DNA from 2 places in the Paenibacillus sp. 1A_MP2 genome. Region 2 is predicted to be linked to the other one. Evidence: predicted binding sites of a transcription regulator. Region 2 holds the regulator's gene; the other holds the start of a gene.
The links. Region 2 encodes Rex, which represses fermentation and respiration genes when NADH is low (regulators of the CRP and FNR family bind a similar motif). Its sites were predicted from a motif close to TTGTGAAATATTTCACAA; they were not measured.
Positions count from the first base shown of each region.

Region 1 (6,165 bases), on a different contig from region 2:
AGCACGTAGAGGTATATTAGCATGATGAATTATTAGATCAAGGTGGAGTCATTGAGTATCAAATTAAAGATATAGTTAAGATAAAAGACGGTCATTATTTTATGAAGTCAAAATGTGAATTTCTAGTTCGTGAGTAAAGTCGGTATTCTTTATTGCCGACTTTTTTGATGCACTAAAATCCTTTATATTCGTGATTGCTTATATAAGTGGTTTGTTATATGCTTATATCATTAAATGAAGCCGACAAGACTAATCACAGGGGGTGTACATATGGAACAAAGAATTCAGGAGATGGCTGAGGCGTATAAGTTATTTGCTGATAAAACACGTTTGACCATAATAGCGCTACTTCAGGAACAGGAACTTTGTGTATGTGATATCACAGACATTATTGGCATGTCACAACCAAACGCCAGTCAGCATCTTCGAAAACTAAAGGCAGCCGGTTTCCTTAATGAAAAGAAAAAAGGGCAGTGGGTCTACTACTCTCTTAATCCAGATGCAGAAGCATATGTTCAGTGTGTGTATCCGTATCTGCCATCCATGAAAGAAAAAATAGCAGGATTGAAAAACTGCTGCGGTCCTCAGGAGGAAGCATGACCATTATCGCGATATTAATCTTTTTGCTAACACTGACTTTTGTGATTTGGCAACCTAAGGGACTTAATATTGGATGGTCAGCTGGAGCTGTCCTTGCACTTCTTTTTGGAGTCGTGAGTCTATCCGATGTAGGTACGGTTACAGGGATTGTATGGAACGCCACGCTTGCTTTTGTAGCTATTATTTTAATTTCACTGATTTTAGATGAAATTGGATTTTTTGAATGGGCTGCTCTACACATGGCAAGGCTCGCAAGAGGTAATGGCAAGCTGATGTTCGTTTATGTTGTGCTGCTTGGGGCAGGGGTGGCAGCGTTCTTTGCAAATGACGGAGCCGCACTGATCTTAACGCCCATTGTGCTTGCTATGGTCCGAGCGCTCAAATTTGATCAAAAGATGATTTTACCTTTTATTATCGCTAGTGGTTTCATTGCAGATACAACTTCACTTCCGCTCGTCGTGAGCAACCTCGTCAATATCGTTTCTGCCGATTACTTTGGTATTGGCTTTGTGGAGTATGCAAGTCGTATGATTGTTCCGAATTTCTTTTCAATATTTGCAAGTCTTCTGGTCCTGTTCTTGTTCTTTAGAAAGAATATTCCAGGGAACTACGAAGTCAGTCAGCTCAAAAAGCCAGCCGAAGCGATCAAGGATAAGAAACTGTTCAACATATCTTGGGTGATCTTAGTCGTACTACTGATTGCTTACTTGATGAGCGAGTTCATTCAAGTTCCGGTGTCTGTTATCGCTGGGGTTATAGCCATCTTGTTTATATTAGCTGCAAGGCGGAGTCACGCTATTCAAACATGGAAGCTCATTAAAGGAGCTCCATGGGCAGTCGTGATTTTCTCCATTGGTATGTACGTGGTCGTTTATGGACTGCGAAATGTGGGATTGACAGATGAACTGGGGAAGGTCATTCAAGCTATTGCCGACCAAGGGCTCTACATCTCCACACTGGGTATGGGCTTTCTAGCTGCAGTATTGTCTTCGGTTATGAACAATATGCCGACGGTGATGATTGATGCGCTTGCTATTGATGGAACCAGCACGCAAGGTGTCATCCGGGAATCGCTGATTTATGCCAATATTATTGGCAGTGACTTGGGTCCCAAAATCACACCGATTGGATCGCTCGCCACACTTTTGTGGCTACATGTACTGTCCCGCAAAGATGTAAAAATCACGTGGGGAAGTTATTTCAAAATCGGAATTGTGCTCACCATTCCAACGCTCTTTATCACGTTAACAGGACTGTATTTGTGGTTACACTTGATTCATTCAACAAACATAAACGTTTGGTTAATGATTGCCGTAATCACAGTAGCATTGGTTGTTGTTGCTGTGATCATAAAAACGTTGATTAACTCAAAAATGAGCGAAGCGAAAATACAAGTAAGCCAAACCAAAGACAAAGGAGATCAATAATCATGAACAACAAACCACTTGTTTACTTTTTGTGTACAGGAAACTCTTGCAGAAGCCAAATCGCCGATGGATTTTTAAAGGCACTTGGTAGTGACAAATATGAGGTGAGAAGTGCTGGGTTAGATCCACATGGCTTAAATCCTCGTGCTGTTCAAACGATGAAAGAAGCTGGAATCGATATTTCGAGTCATACATCCGATGTGATTGATCCTGAGATTTTAAAACAAGCAGACTACATCATCACGCTTTGTGGTCATGCTAACGATAATTGTCCAGTTGTACGTAATGATAAAGCTGAAAGATGGCACTGGGGCTTCGAGGATCCAGCCAAGGCGACAGGTACAGAGGAAGAAATCACAGCTACATTTGCTGAGGTTCGTGATTCAATTAAAGCTCGCATTGAGCAATTCTTGAAAGAAGGTAAGTAAAATGGATCATGCCGAAAAGAAATACCATGCCCTTATTGCTGAACAAGTATTTATGGGCGGAGCTGCCGACGTAGAGGCAATGGTTCTGAACGAAGGCATTGAGGTCGTGGTGGATCTTCGGGAGGAAGCAACAGAGGGCGCGTATCCAGCAGATCATGTGAAGTGGGTAAAAGTTCCGCTTGATGACAACACGAAAGAAAACGAAGCCGAACTTTTTAAACAAGCGATTGATGAGGTTGTTGGAGCGTATAACGCCGGTAAGAAAGTTGCTTTTCACTGTGGGGGAGGCAAGGGTAGAACGGGGACCGTCGCAGCTGGAACACTGTTAGAACTAGGATTAGCCAGTACAATTGAGGATGCTGAGTTAAAGGCAAAACACATCAGAAGTATCATTAATATTAAACCAATTCAAAAGGAATTATTAAATAAAATATTCTGAAACAAGGATTTTAATCATTACGCTAACGGGAAGCGATGGCCTAATAAAACTAAGAAAGCAGCTGATCAATATGATCGGCTGTTTTTGTTCATCTAACGGACATTTTAACAGAACAACTCCTTTATACATAAAACTCACCCATATGAGGAAAAATAAAAAATTCCAACTATGAGGTGATTGCATTTGATAAAGCTAATTTTTTGACAATCGTTTTAGCGCTCGGGTTATCTTCGCTAATCAAAACTCCAGCTAAACGAGAAGAAACTCTGTCTGTATAACACACAACGCAATGCTCGTTAATCCAGAACACTCTTCGTCAAAATATCGCGACAACCTTTTGTACGCGAACCTCCACGTGTTACCGATCCAAGGTTCGGATAATCTTAAGGCTGAATTTATTTTAGAAATGACAATGATGAAAAGAGAGTGGCCAGAAACAGTTGGAATGACGTTTCAACGAAGTCTTAATGGATATAAGGTAGATGATATTGATGTGATTACTACTTAGTGGAGTGGATCATCACGTATAATAAGTTCAATCAATAGCTCTATCGGGTGGTTATTAAGATATTCACTGATATGTCAGGAAGAATTGATCCTTTCTTGAACGTTTAGGGGCGAATACGTGACCGTCATTGAATTGTTTAAAGTCAAAGATATAATAATTTTAAATATTAGATTTTGCAGTTACTTGGAGCGCACATCGAACCGACCAATCGGGAAGTTTACTGAGCAGTGGTCACTTTTGCGAATTACTTTGTGAAATATTTCTCTTTTGTGGGTGTTGAGCTCATTGACTGGCCAAACCTGATATCGAATGTAATGTAGGGCAAGTGTTTCAGAAATCTAGCAACATCTTAGTACAATAATTAAACGGATTTTGAAGGGAGGCAGGGAAGAGATGAGCATTGACACGGTACTGTGGAGCAGGCTTGTGACAGGGATGACCCTGGGGTTCCACGTCATATTCGCGACGATTGGCGTCGGTGTGCCCCTTATGATCGCTATTGCGGAGTTTGTAGGTATTCGCAAAAAAGATAACCACTACATCTTGATGGCAAAGAGGTGGTCGAGAGGTTTTGTTATTTCTGTGGCAGTTGGTGTGGTGACAGGTACGGCGATTTCGCTGCAACTAGCCTTGGTATGGCCTAATTTTATGAAGCTGGCAGGGAACGTGATTGCACTGCCATTATTTATGGAAGTGTTCGCTTTCTTTTTTGAAGCGATTTTCCTAGGCATTTATTTGTATACGTGGGATCGCTTCAAAAATCCATACATACATTGGCTGCTCACGATTCCGATTGTCGCGGGAGCAGGAATGTCCGCGGTCTTTATCACAACGGTGAATGGATTCATGAACCAACCTGGTGGATTTACGATGGAAGGAGGACTCTTCACAGCTGTTGACCCAATTCAAGCAATGCTGAATACAGCCACGTTCTCCAAGGTGTTCCATGTTTTAAGTTCCGCCTACTTAACTGGTGCTGCGCTGTTAGCAGGAATTGCGGCTTTTACGATGCTGAGAAAGGGCGTATCTGGATACCACAAAAAAGCTCTGAAGCTAATGATGGCTGTTGTGATGTTGTTTGGGTTACTCAACACATTAGCCGGAGATGTCTCCGCTAAATTTCTAGCCGAACATCAGCCGGAGAAGCTGGCTGCTGCAGAATGGCATTTCGAGACCGAAAGTGGTGCGGATCTGATTCTGCTAGGCTGGCTTAATGCAGAGCATGAAATTATAGGGGCGCTTCACTTGCCGAAACTTCTCAGCTTTCTGGCTTTTGGAGATTTCAACTCAGAAGTGACGGGGCTAAATGAATTTCCCCTGGATGAGCAGCCGCCGCTACTTGTGCATTATTTGTTTGACATGATGGCTGGAATCGGATTTGCGTTGCTTTGCATCTCCATGTTGTATTTTCTGTTTGTATTCTGGAAAAAACGTAATGAAGTTAACAAGTGGCTACTGCGGATTATTGCTTTGGGCGCGCCACTCGCATTTTTAGGGGTTGAGCTAGGATGGTTTTACGCGGAAATCGGAAGGCAGCCATGGATTATCCGAGGATATATGCGCGTAGAAGAGGCGGCTACGACATCACCAAGTGTAAGAATTCTTTTCTTCCTCTTCTCGTTGTTGTATATCGTATTGGGTACCGTGTGTGTTCTCGTACTTCGACGCCTATTCAAAAATAATCCAGCTGAAACTGAGATGGAGAAGTGGATGCAGCATGTAGGCGACAAAACAACGGTAAAGGGTGAGCACACACAATGAGTTACGAGTTGATTGGAATTTCGGTGCTCTGGTTGTTCTTGTATGGATACTTAATTATAGCTTCGATTGATTTTGGAGCAGGGTTCTTTGCCTTTTATGCACGATTGACGAAACAGGACCATTTGATCAATCGCCTGATTTCCCGTTATTTATCACCCGTATGGGAGATCACCAACGTGTTCTTTGTTTTCTTTTACATCGGCATTATCGGTTTCTTTCCAGATACGGCCTATTATTACGGCTCAGCTCTAATCGTTCCTGGCAGCATTGCCGTTGTTTTGCTCGCCATTCGGGGTTCGTTTTATGCTTTTGAAAATTATGGATCGAAAAACAACATCGTATATCTGTTTTTATATGGCGCTACGGGTTTGCTGATTCCTGCATCGTTGTCAGTGGCACTGACACTGTCTGAAGGCGGTTTTATTTTGCAGCAAGGTGAGACGGTTTCCCTGAATTATTGGGCCCTGTTTACCAATCCGTTATCTTGGAGCATCGTAGGGCTGGCCATCGTATCCGTTTTGTTCATTAGCGGCTCATTTCTAGCCTTCTATGCCTCTAGGGCAGAGGATCACGCTGCGTTAAAGCTGATGCGCACTTATGCACTGTTCTGGAGTACGCCGACGATTATCATCGCGCTCACTGCATTCATCTATTTAGGTCAACACAATGAACGCCATTTTCAAAATATGATGGATTTATGGTGGCTGCTCGCGCTTTCGGTTGCATTCTTCATGGTCGCCATGTGGCTGTTATATAACGGACGCCGTTACGGACTAGCATTCATATGTGTAATGCTGCAATTTTTCTGTGCCTTCTTCGCTTATGGCATTGGTCAGTATCCGTACATTCTTGACCCATATATTACGATTCAGAACAGCGTCACTTCACCATCGATGGGCTTCGCACTCGTTGTTGTGTTTATCGGCGGGATGTGTCTGTTGATACCGTCTCTGATTCTGGTCTTCAAACTTTTCCTGTTTGACGCGGATTATGTGAAGGGCA
Region 1 covers NZ_JBQQCS010000005.1:114,670-120,834, reverse strand. The annotation lists gene ACTWJ7_RS35260 (ArsR/SmtB family transcription factor) at 271-600, shown strand; gene ACTWJ7_RS35255 (arsenic transporter) at 597-2,027, shown strand; gene arsC (arsenate reductase (thioredoxin)) at 2,030-2,455, shown strand; gene ACTWJ7_RS35245 (protein-tyrosine phosphatase family protein) at 2,457-2,894, shown strand; gene ACTWJ7_RS35240 (cytochrome ubiquinol oxidase subunit I) at 3,796-5,163, shown strand; gene ACTWJ7_RS35235 (cytochrome d ubiquinol oxidase subunit II) at 5,160-6,165, shown strand, end outside.
Region 1: the regulator Rex is predicted to act here: its motif matches at 3,652-3,669, upstream of ACTWJ7_RS35240 (cytochrome ubiquinol oxidase subunit I).

Region 2 (6,165 bases):
TAAGGGGAATGAAATCGACCCATTCTACAAAAAATGAGTAAAGGTCACTGCACTAATCCATTTTTTCAAGGGTGGGGATGCATCGATGTTCCAGCATGTTTTCGCAGAAATGAACGACATGTTAGATGAAATTATCAAGCGCTACCCTTCTGCTGAAGGCCTAAGCAAACAGGAATTGCTGCAAAAGTGGAATTTGCTCAAGCGGATGAGTGACGGGATGATTGATGAGTGGCTGATGTTTGAAGAAAAAATGAGCCAGGTAAGGGAACGGGAATTGGATAAAGATAAGCCCGCCTCCCTTGAGCCTGAACAGGAAGCTGTTACCGCAATGCCAGAACTGCATCTGGAGTGTTTCAGTCGCGGTCAGGGTTATTTCAAACTGCAAATGTACCCGCAGGCTATTATGCAATTTTCCAGGGTTGTGACCGACTATCCGGAAAGTGCATTGACTCGGTTTTACCTGGCTCTTGCTCATCTTAACCTGGAACAAACCGAGGAAGCTGGAATACACTTGCAGCGGATTATGCATCTGAACGGTTCGCCGAGATTGAAGGGACTGGTATGTAACGTCCTGGGCTGTATTGAGGCTAAACTCGCGAATCCTGAAGGTGCATGTTCACTATTTGCGCAGGCGCTTCAGTATGACCCGACGTTGACCGAACCGCTGTATAACATGGAAGCCTGTCGATTAAACAGCGGAAAATTGCAATATGCAAATCAGCTGACAGCCTTAAATTAAGGGCCATTCGGCGGCATAAAGACGGTGTTCCCTCCTCTGGCATAGCGGAGGGGACACCGCCTTTTTTGTCAGTTAATTTTCAAATGCCCTTTTTTTTGCTATGCTGTAACATAGACTGGAATGGAAGGGACCGTACATTGCAATGAAATTTGCCGTATTGGATTTCGAAACAACCGGCACGCAGTCCGACGGTGAGATTATACAAGCCGGACTTGCCATCATAGATCATGACTACAGCATAACTCAAATATATAGTTCTTATGTGAACCCAGGTGTACCGATTCCTCCGTTTATTACGGGGTTAACCGGTATTACTGATGAAGATGTAGCGGATGCTCCCTCATTGGAAGAGATGATGATGGAGATGGTTCCGCTGCTCGACGATGTGGTTCTTGTTGGGCACAACGTTGCTTTTGATTTTCACTTTCTTCAAAATGCACTCGATCGCTGCGGTTACCTGCCGTTCACCGGACGTATTCTGGATACGATTGATTTCCTGAAGATCACGTTCCCGTCACTGGGCTCTTATCAACTCGGATATGTGTCTTCAGAATTCGGATTTCAGCATGACCGCCCTCATCAGGCAGATAGTGATGCTCTTGCGACAGCTTTTGTATTACTGAAGTGTCTCGATGAGCTGCGTGCATTGCCTCTGATCACGATTCAGCGCCTCAGTGATCTGTTTGCGCCAGAAGATAGTGACTTGGGTTGGTTCTTCGACGGAATGCGTACTGAGAAGGAATCAGAGCCGATTCAGGACCTGGATGGTCATACGTATTATCGCCAGCTCGCCCTGAACGTGAGTGACTGGACTGATATAGGTTCACCACGTGATGAGCGGGAGGGTAACCCGCTGGAAAACGTAAGTTTCGAGCAGTTTATGGATCAGGTTAGAGATAACCTGAAGGAGACGCTGGACCATTATGAGGAGCGTGAGGCACAAACTCAGATGTTCAGCAGTGTACGACAAGCGTTGGATGAAGAGAAGCATCTATTGATTGAAGCTGGAACGGGTACAGGCAAATCGCTTGGTTATTTGTTGCCTGCCATCTATGAAAGTGTGAAACAGGAACAGAAAGTAATGGTCAGTACACATACCATCAACCTGCAGGAGCAATTGAGAGAGCGGGATATTCCTATGCTGACCCAAGTGGTTCCGTTCCCGTTCAAGGCAGCGGTGTTCAAAGGACGTGGGCACTATCTGTGTCTGCGTAAGTTTGAGCATAAAATCAATAAACGTGAATTCGCTACACCGAAAGAGGATTATTTTACAGCAGCTCAGATGATTGTCTGGCTTACCCAGACGGAGACTGGAGACGACGAGGAGCTTAATCTAAGCGGGCGCGGTGGAGACTTCTGGGAGACGGTACAGAGTGAGTCTGAATCCTGTCTTGGACGCTCCTGTCCTTGGTTCCGCAAATGTTTCTATCATCGGGCCAAACATGAAGCCGGGCTGTCCGATATCGTCATTACGAATCATTCGAAATTGTTTACGGATGTCAAAGCAGCACATCAGCTGCTGCCAGCCTACGAAAGTCTTGTCATTGATGAAGCACATCATCTGGAGGATGTAGCAGGTAAGCATCTTGGTCTTCACATGAAGTATTTTACGTTGGTTCATACATTGACCCGACTGTTTAAAGATAGCCGTAATGGCCAACTGCCGATGCTTCGTTCTCAACTGTCGGGTCATGAAAAATCGGTACAGTGGAGCTCCATGATCGATCAGATGTTCCCGCTTGCCGTTGAAGTTAAGGAGATATGGGATCGACTAAGCGATACACTGTTCGGCCTGCTGCCTGAACGTAGCGATGCTTCTCCAGGCGAGACTGGACAATTTTCACTTAGACTGAAGCCTTCGCAAAAACCGGCTAAATGGCAGGAGTTGCAGGATGTAGAAAACCAAATCTATGTAACCCTAGGCGATTTGATTCGTAAAGGCGACAAGCTGCTGCTTGAAGTGAAAGAAGATCAGGATGATTATCAGTCCGATAGTCTGATTACGGATATCTCAGGACTGCTCAAGGACTTGGCAACGATCAAGGATAATCTGCGTTTCTTCATGCGCATGGATGATGCCAATACCGTGTACTGGATGGAGGCTAGCGGCCAATTCCGCAGTAAATCACTGCAGCTCTATGCCGTTCCTGTCGATGTCAGTGCGCAATTGAAGGATATGTTCTTTGATAAAAAGAAAAGCGTTGTGCTTACATCGGCTACGCTCTCCGTTGACAAGTCATTTCAATTCATGATCGAACAGCTGGGCTTGCAGGAAGCTGCCGAGAATAACCGCTTGTTGACATCCATGCTGCCGTCACCATTCAACTATCGCGAACAGGCCCTGCTCGTCATTCCGCGTGATTTCCCAAGTGTGAAGGGCAGTGTAGGTGATGCCCACTTTGTGGATATGCTCGTGCATTCGCTCGCGGAAACGGCTATCGCCACTCGTGGACGCATGATGGTGCTGTTCACCTCCTACCGCATGCTGCGCCAGGTCTATGACCCGCTTAAGGAGGCCTTGTCAGGTAATGATATCTCTTTGCTCGGGCAAGGGGTGGACAGCGGCAGCCGTTCCAAGCTTACACGTCGCTTCCAAGATGCGAAAGCGACTGTACTTCTTGGCACAAGCAGCTTCTGGGAAGGAGTGGACATTCCCGGAGAGGCTCTGACCTGTCTTGCAATTGTCAGACTGCCGTTCCAGCCACCCAATCATCCATTAGTTGAAGCAAAGAGTGAGCTTTTGCAACAACAGAAGAAAAATCCGTTTATGAAGCTGTCCGTGCCGCAAGCCGTTATCCGCTTCAAACAGGGATTCGGCAGACTGGTTCGTACGGGTAAGGACAGAGGTATTGTGATTGTATACGATACACGTGTCATTGAAGCATATTATGGCAAGTACTTTTTATATTCATTACCAGGTCCCAAAATGGAACACATGCTCACAGAGCAGATGGTTCCTCGCATTTCGGAATGGCTTGAGAGACCAACCGATGAACAGCAATAACAGCTATGCTCTGTAGCTTATATGATTGCATGAAGCCACTATTTGGCGGTAAAATTGAGCAATATCATTCATTCGTTTCATGAATAGTGAGTAAAGCGATTAAAGAAGTAATTTAAGCAATTATCCATTATATAACAAAGAGCATCCTGTTTAATTCAGTCATCTTTTTGCATCGTTTTAGACAGGGTGCTCATTCTTTTCATCTATCTATCTATCGTGGCCTTGGTAAGGGGGAGCAATTGAATGAAATCAGATAAAATTTCGGAAGCCGTGGTGCGAAGATTGCCTGTTTACTTGCGTTATTTGAATGAACTGCATCAGCGCGAAGTCAATACGGTTTCTTCACAAGAACTTGGATTGAGACTGGATTTGAATCCGGCTCAGATTCGTAAAGACCTGGCTTACTTCGGTGACTTTGGTCGTAAAGGGATCGGATATGACGTTTCATATCTCATCGAGAAGATCCGCCATATTCTGAAAATAGACCAGCAGATCAATGTAGCTCTTGTCGGAGCAGGTAATTTGGGACACGCTTTGTCCAATTACAATGCCTACCTCAAAGACAACATGAAGATTGTCGCTGTATTTGATGCCTACGGTCCGAAGATTGGAAGTCAAATTAACAGTCTGACGGTGCAACCGATGAATGAATTAACGGATTCGGTCAAAAAAGATAACATTCGTATAGGGATTATCACGGTTCCGGATACGGAAGCCCAAAATGTTGCCGATCAGTTGATTGAGTCAGGAATTGAAGCGATTCTGAATTTTGCGCCAACGATCCTGAAGACCCCGCCGCATATTCGTATTCATCATGCCGATTTTACGACGGATCTGCTTAGCCTTGCTTATTATTTGGAGAATGGAAAGGACGACGAGGAAGATGACGACAAATAGATGGGTAATTCACAACGGCAAATTTGCCGTCAGTGAGGGCACGAATTGGAAAGTGGTTCAAGGTTATATGGTTGTCGAGAATGACAAGATTGTGCATATTGGTGAGACTTTGCCGGAAGGAGACGAAAGTCTGACAAAGGTGGACGGAAAAGGACTGCTCTTCTTGCCGGGTCTGATCAATACGCATGGTCACGCGGCCATGTCGCTTCTGAGAGGTCATGGAGATGATTTGGCATTACAAGTATGGTTGCAGGAGAAAATGTGGCCAATGGAAGCCAAAATGACGTCTGAAGACGTATATTGGGGCACATCACTTTCCGTACTTGAAATGTTGAAAGGTGGAACAACAGCATTCCTGGATATGTATGATCATATGGATCAGGTTGCAAAAGTGGTGGAACAATCCGGCGTTCGGGCTGCTCTGGCACGTGGGGTAATCGGACTTTGCTCAGCGGAAGAACAACAGCGCAAGCTGGAAGAATCCGCAGCATTTGCCCGTCAATGGAATGGACAAGCAGACGGAAGAATTACAACCGTAATTTCTCCACACGCACCTTACACTTGTCCTCCAGATTACATAGAGAAGCTGGTACAGGTTGCTCATGACCTGAATCTGCCTTTGCATACGCATATGTCTGAAACGCTTCGTGAAGTGGAACAGAACGTGGCTGATTACGGTCAACGTCCGGTTGCACATCTGGAGAAGCTAGGATTTTTCTCCCGTCCATCTCTGGTTGCACATGCGGTACATCTGAATGATGAAGAGATCGAAATTCTTGCATCACATGATGTAGCAGTTTCCCACAATCCAGGCAGTAACCTGAAATTGGCTTCGGGTGTTGCACGAGTACCTGATCTGCTGAAAGCAGGGGTGACCGTGTCCCTCGGAACAGATGGACCAGCAAGTAACAATAACCTCGATATGTTTGAAGAGATGAGACTTGCTGCTTTGATTCACAAAGGTGTGTCCGGTGACCCTACCGCAGTGCCAGCAGGGGAAGCACTTCTGCTTGGAACTTCGTATGGTGCCAAATCCATATTCCTGAACAATACAGGAGCACTGCAAACAGGCATGAAGGCTGACTTCATCGCCTTGAATATTGAACAGGCCCATTTCTATCCGCATACGGATCTGATTTCCCATACCATATACTCCGCATCAGCCAAAGATGTAGAGCATGTGTGGGTGGATGGTAAACAAGTGGTTAAACATGGCGAATGTCTTACGATGGATGAAGAGCGTATTTTGCGTGAGTCTCAACTGGCATTTGACGGTCTGCTTGCCCGTTAATTCCAAGGACAGCATCGTCATAGGGAAAGGAAGTTCGGCTTTTGAAGAAAAAAAGAAGTGGATATGGATTTCGCTGCTGCTCCTGGTTCTGATTCTGTTTGGACTTCAGCGTTATTATGTCTATGTTACTCAGGATCAGCGCAAGGAAGAGGCGTTGGCCATACAGGCGGCCCAGGAACAGGTCGGTATTACGTCACACGAAGACCTGCGTAAGTATGTCTGGGGGCAAAAAGA
Region 2 covers NZ_JBQQCS010000001.1:3,067,638-3,073,802, forward strand. The annotation lists gene ACTWJ7_RS15105 (tetratricopeptide repeat protein) at 86-739, shown strand; gene dinG (ATP-dependent DNA helicase DinG) at 882-3,743, shown strand; gene ACTWJ7_RS15115 (redox-sensing transcriptional repressor Rex) at 3,987-4,640, shown strand; gene ACTWJ7_RS15120 (amidohydrolase) at 4,627-5,931, shown strand; gene ACTWJ7_RS15125 (cell wall elongation regulator TseB-like domain-containing protein) at 5,891-6,165, shown strand, end outside.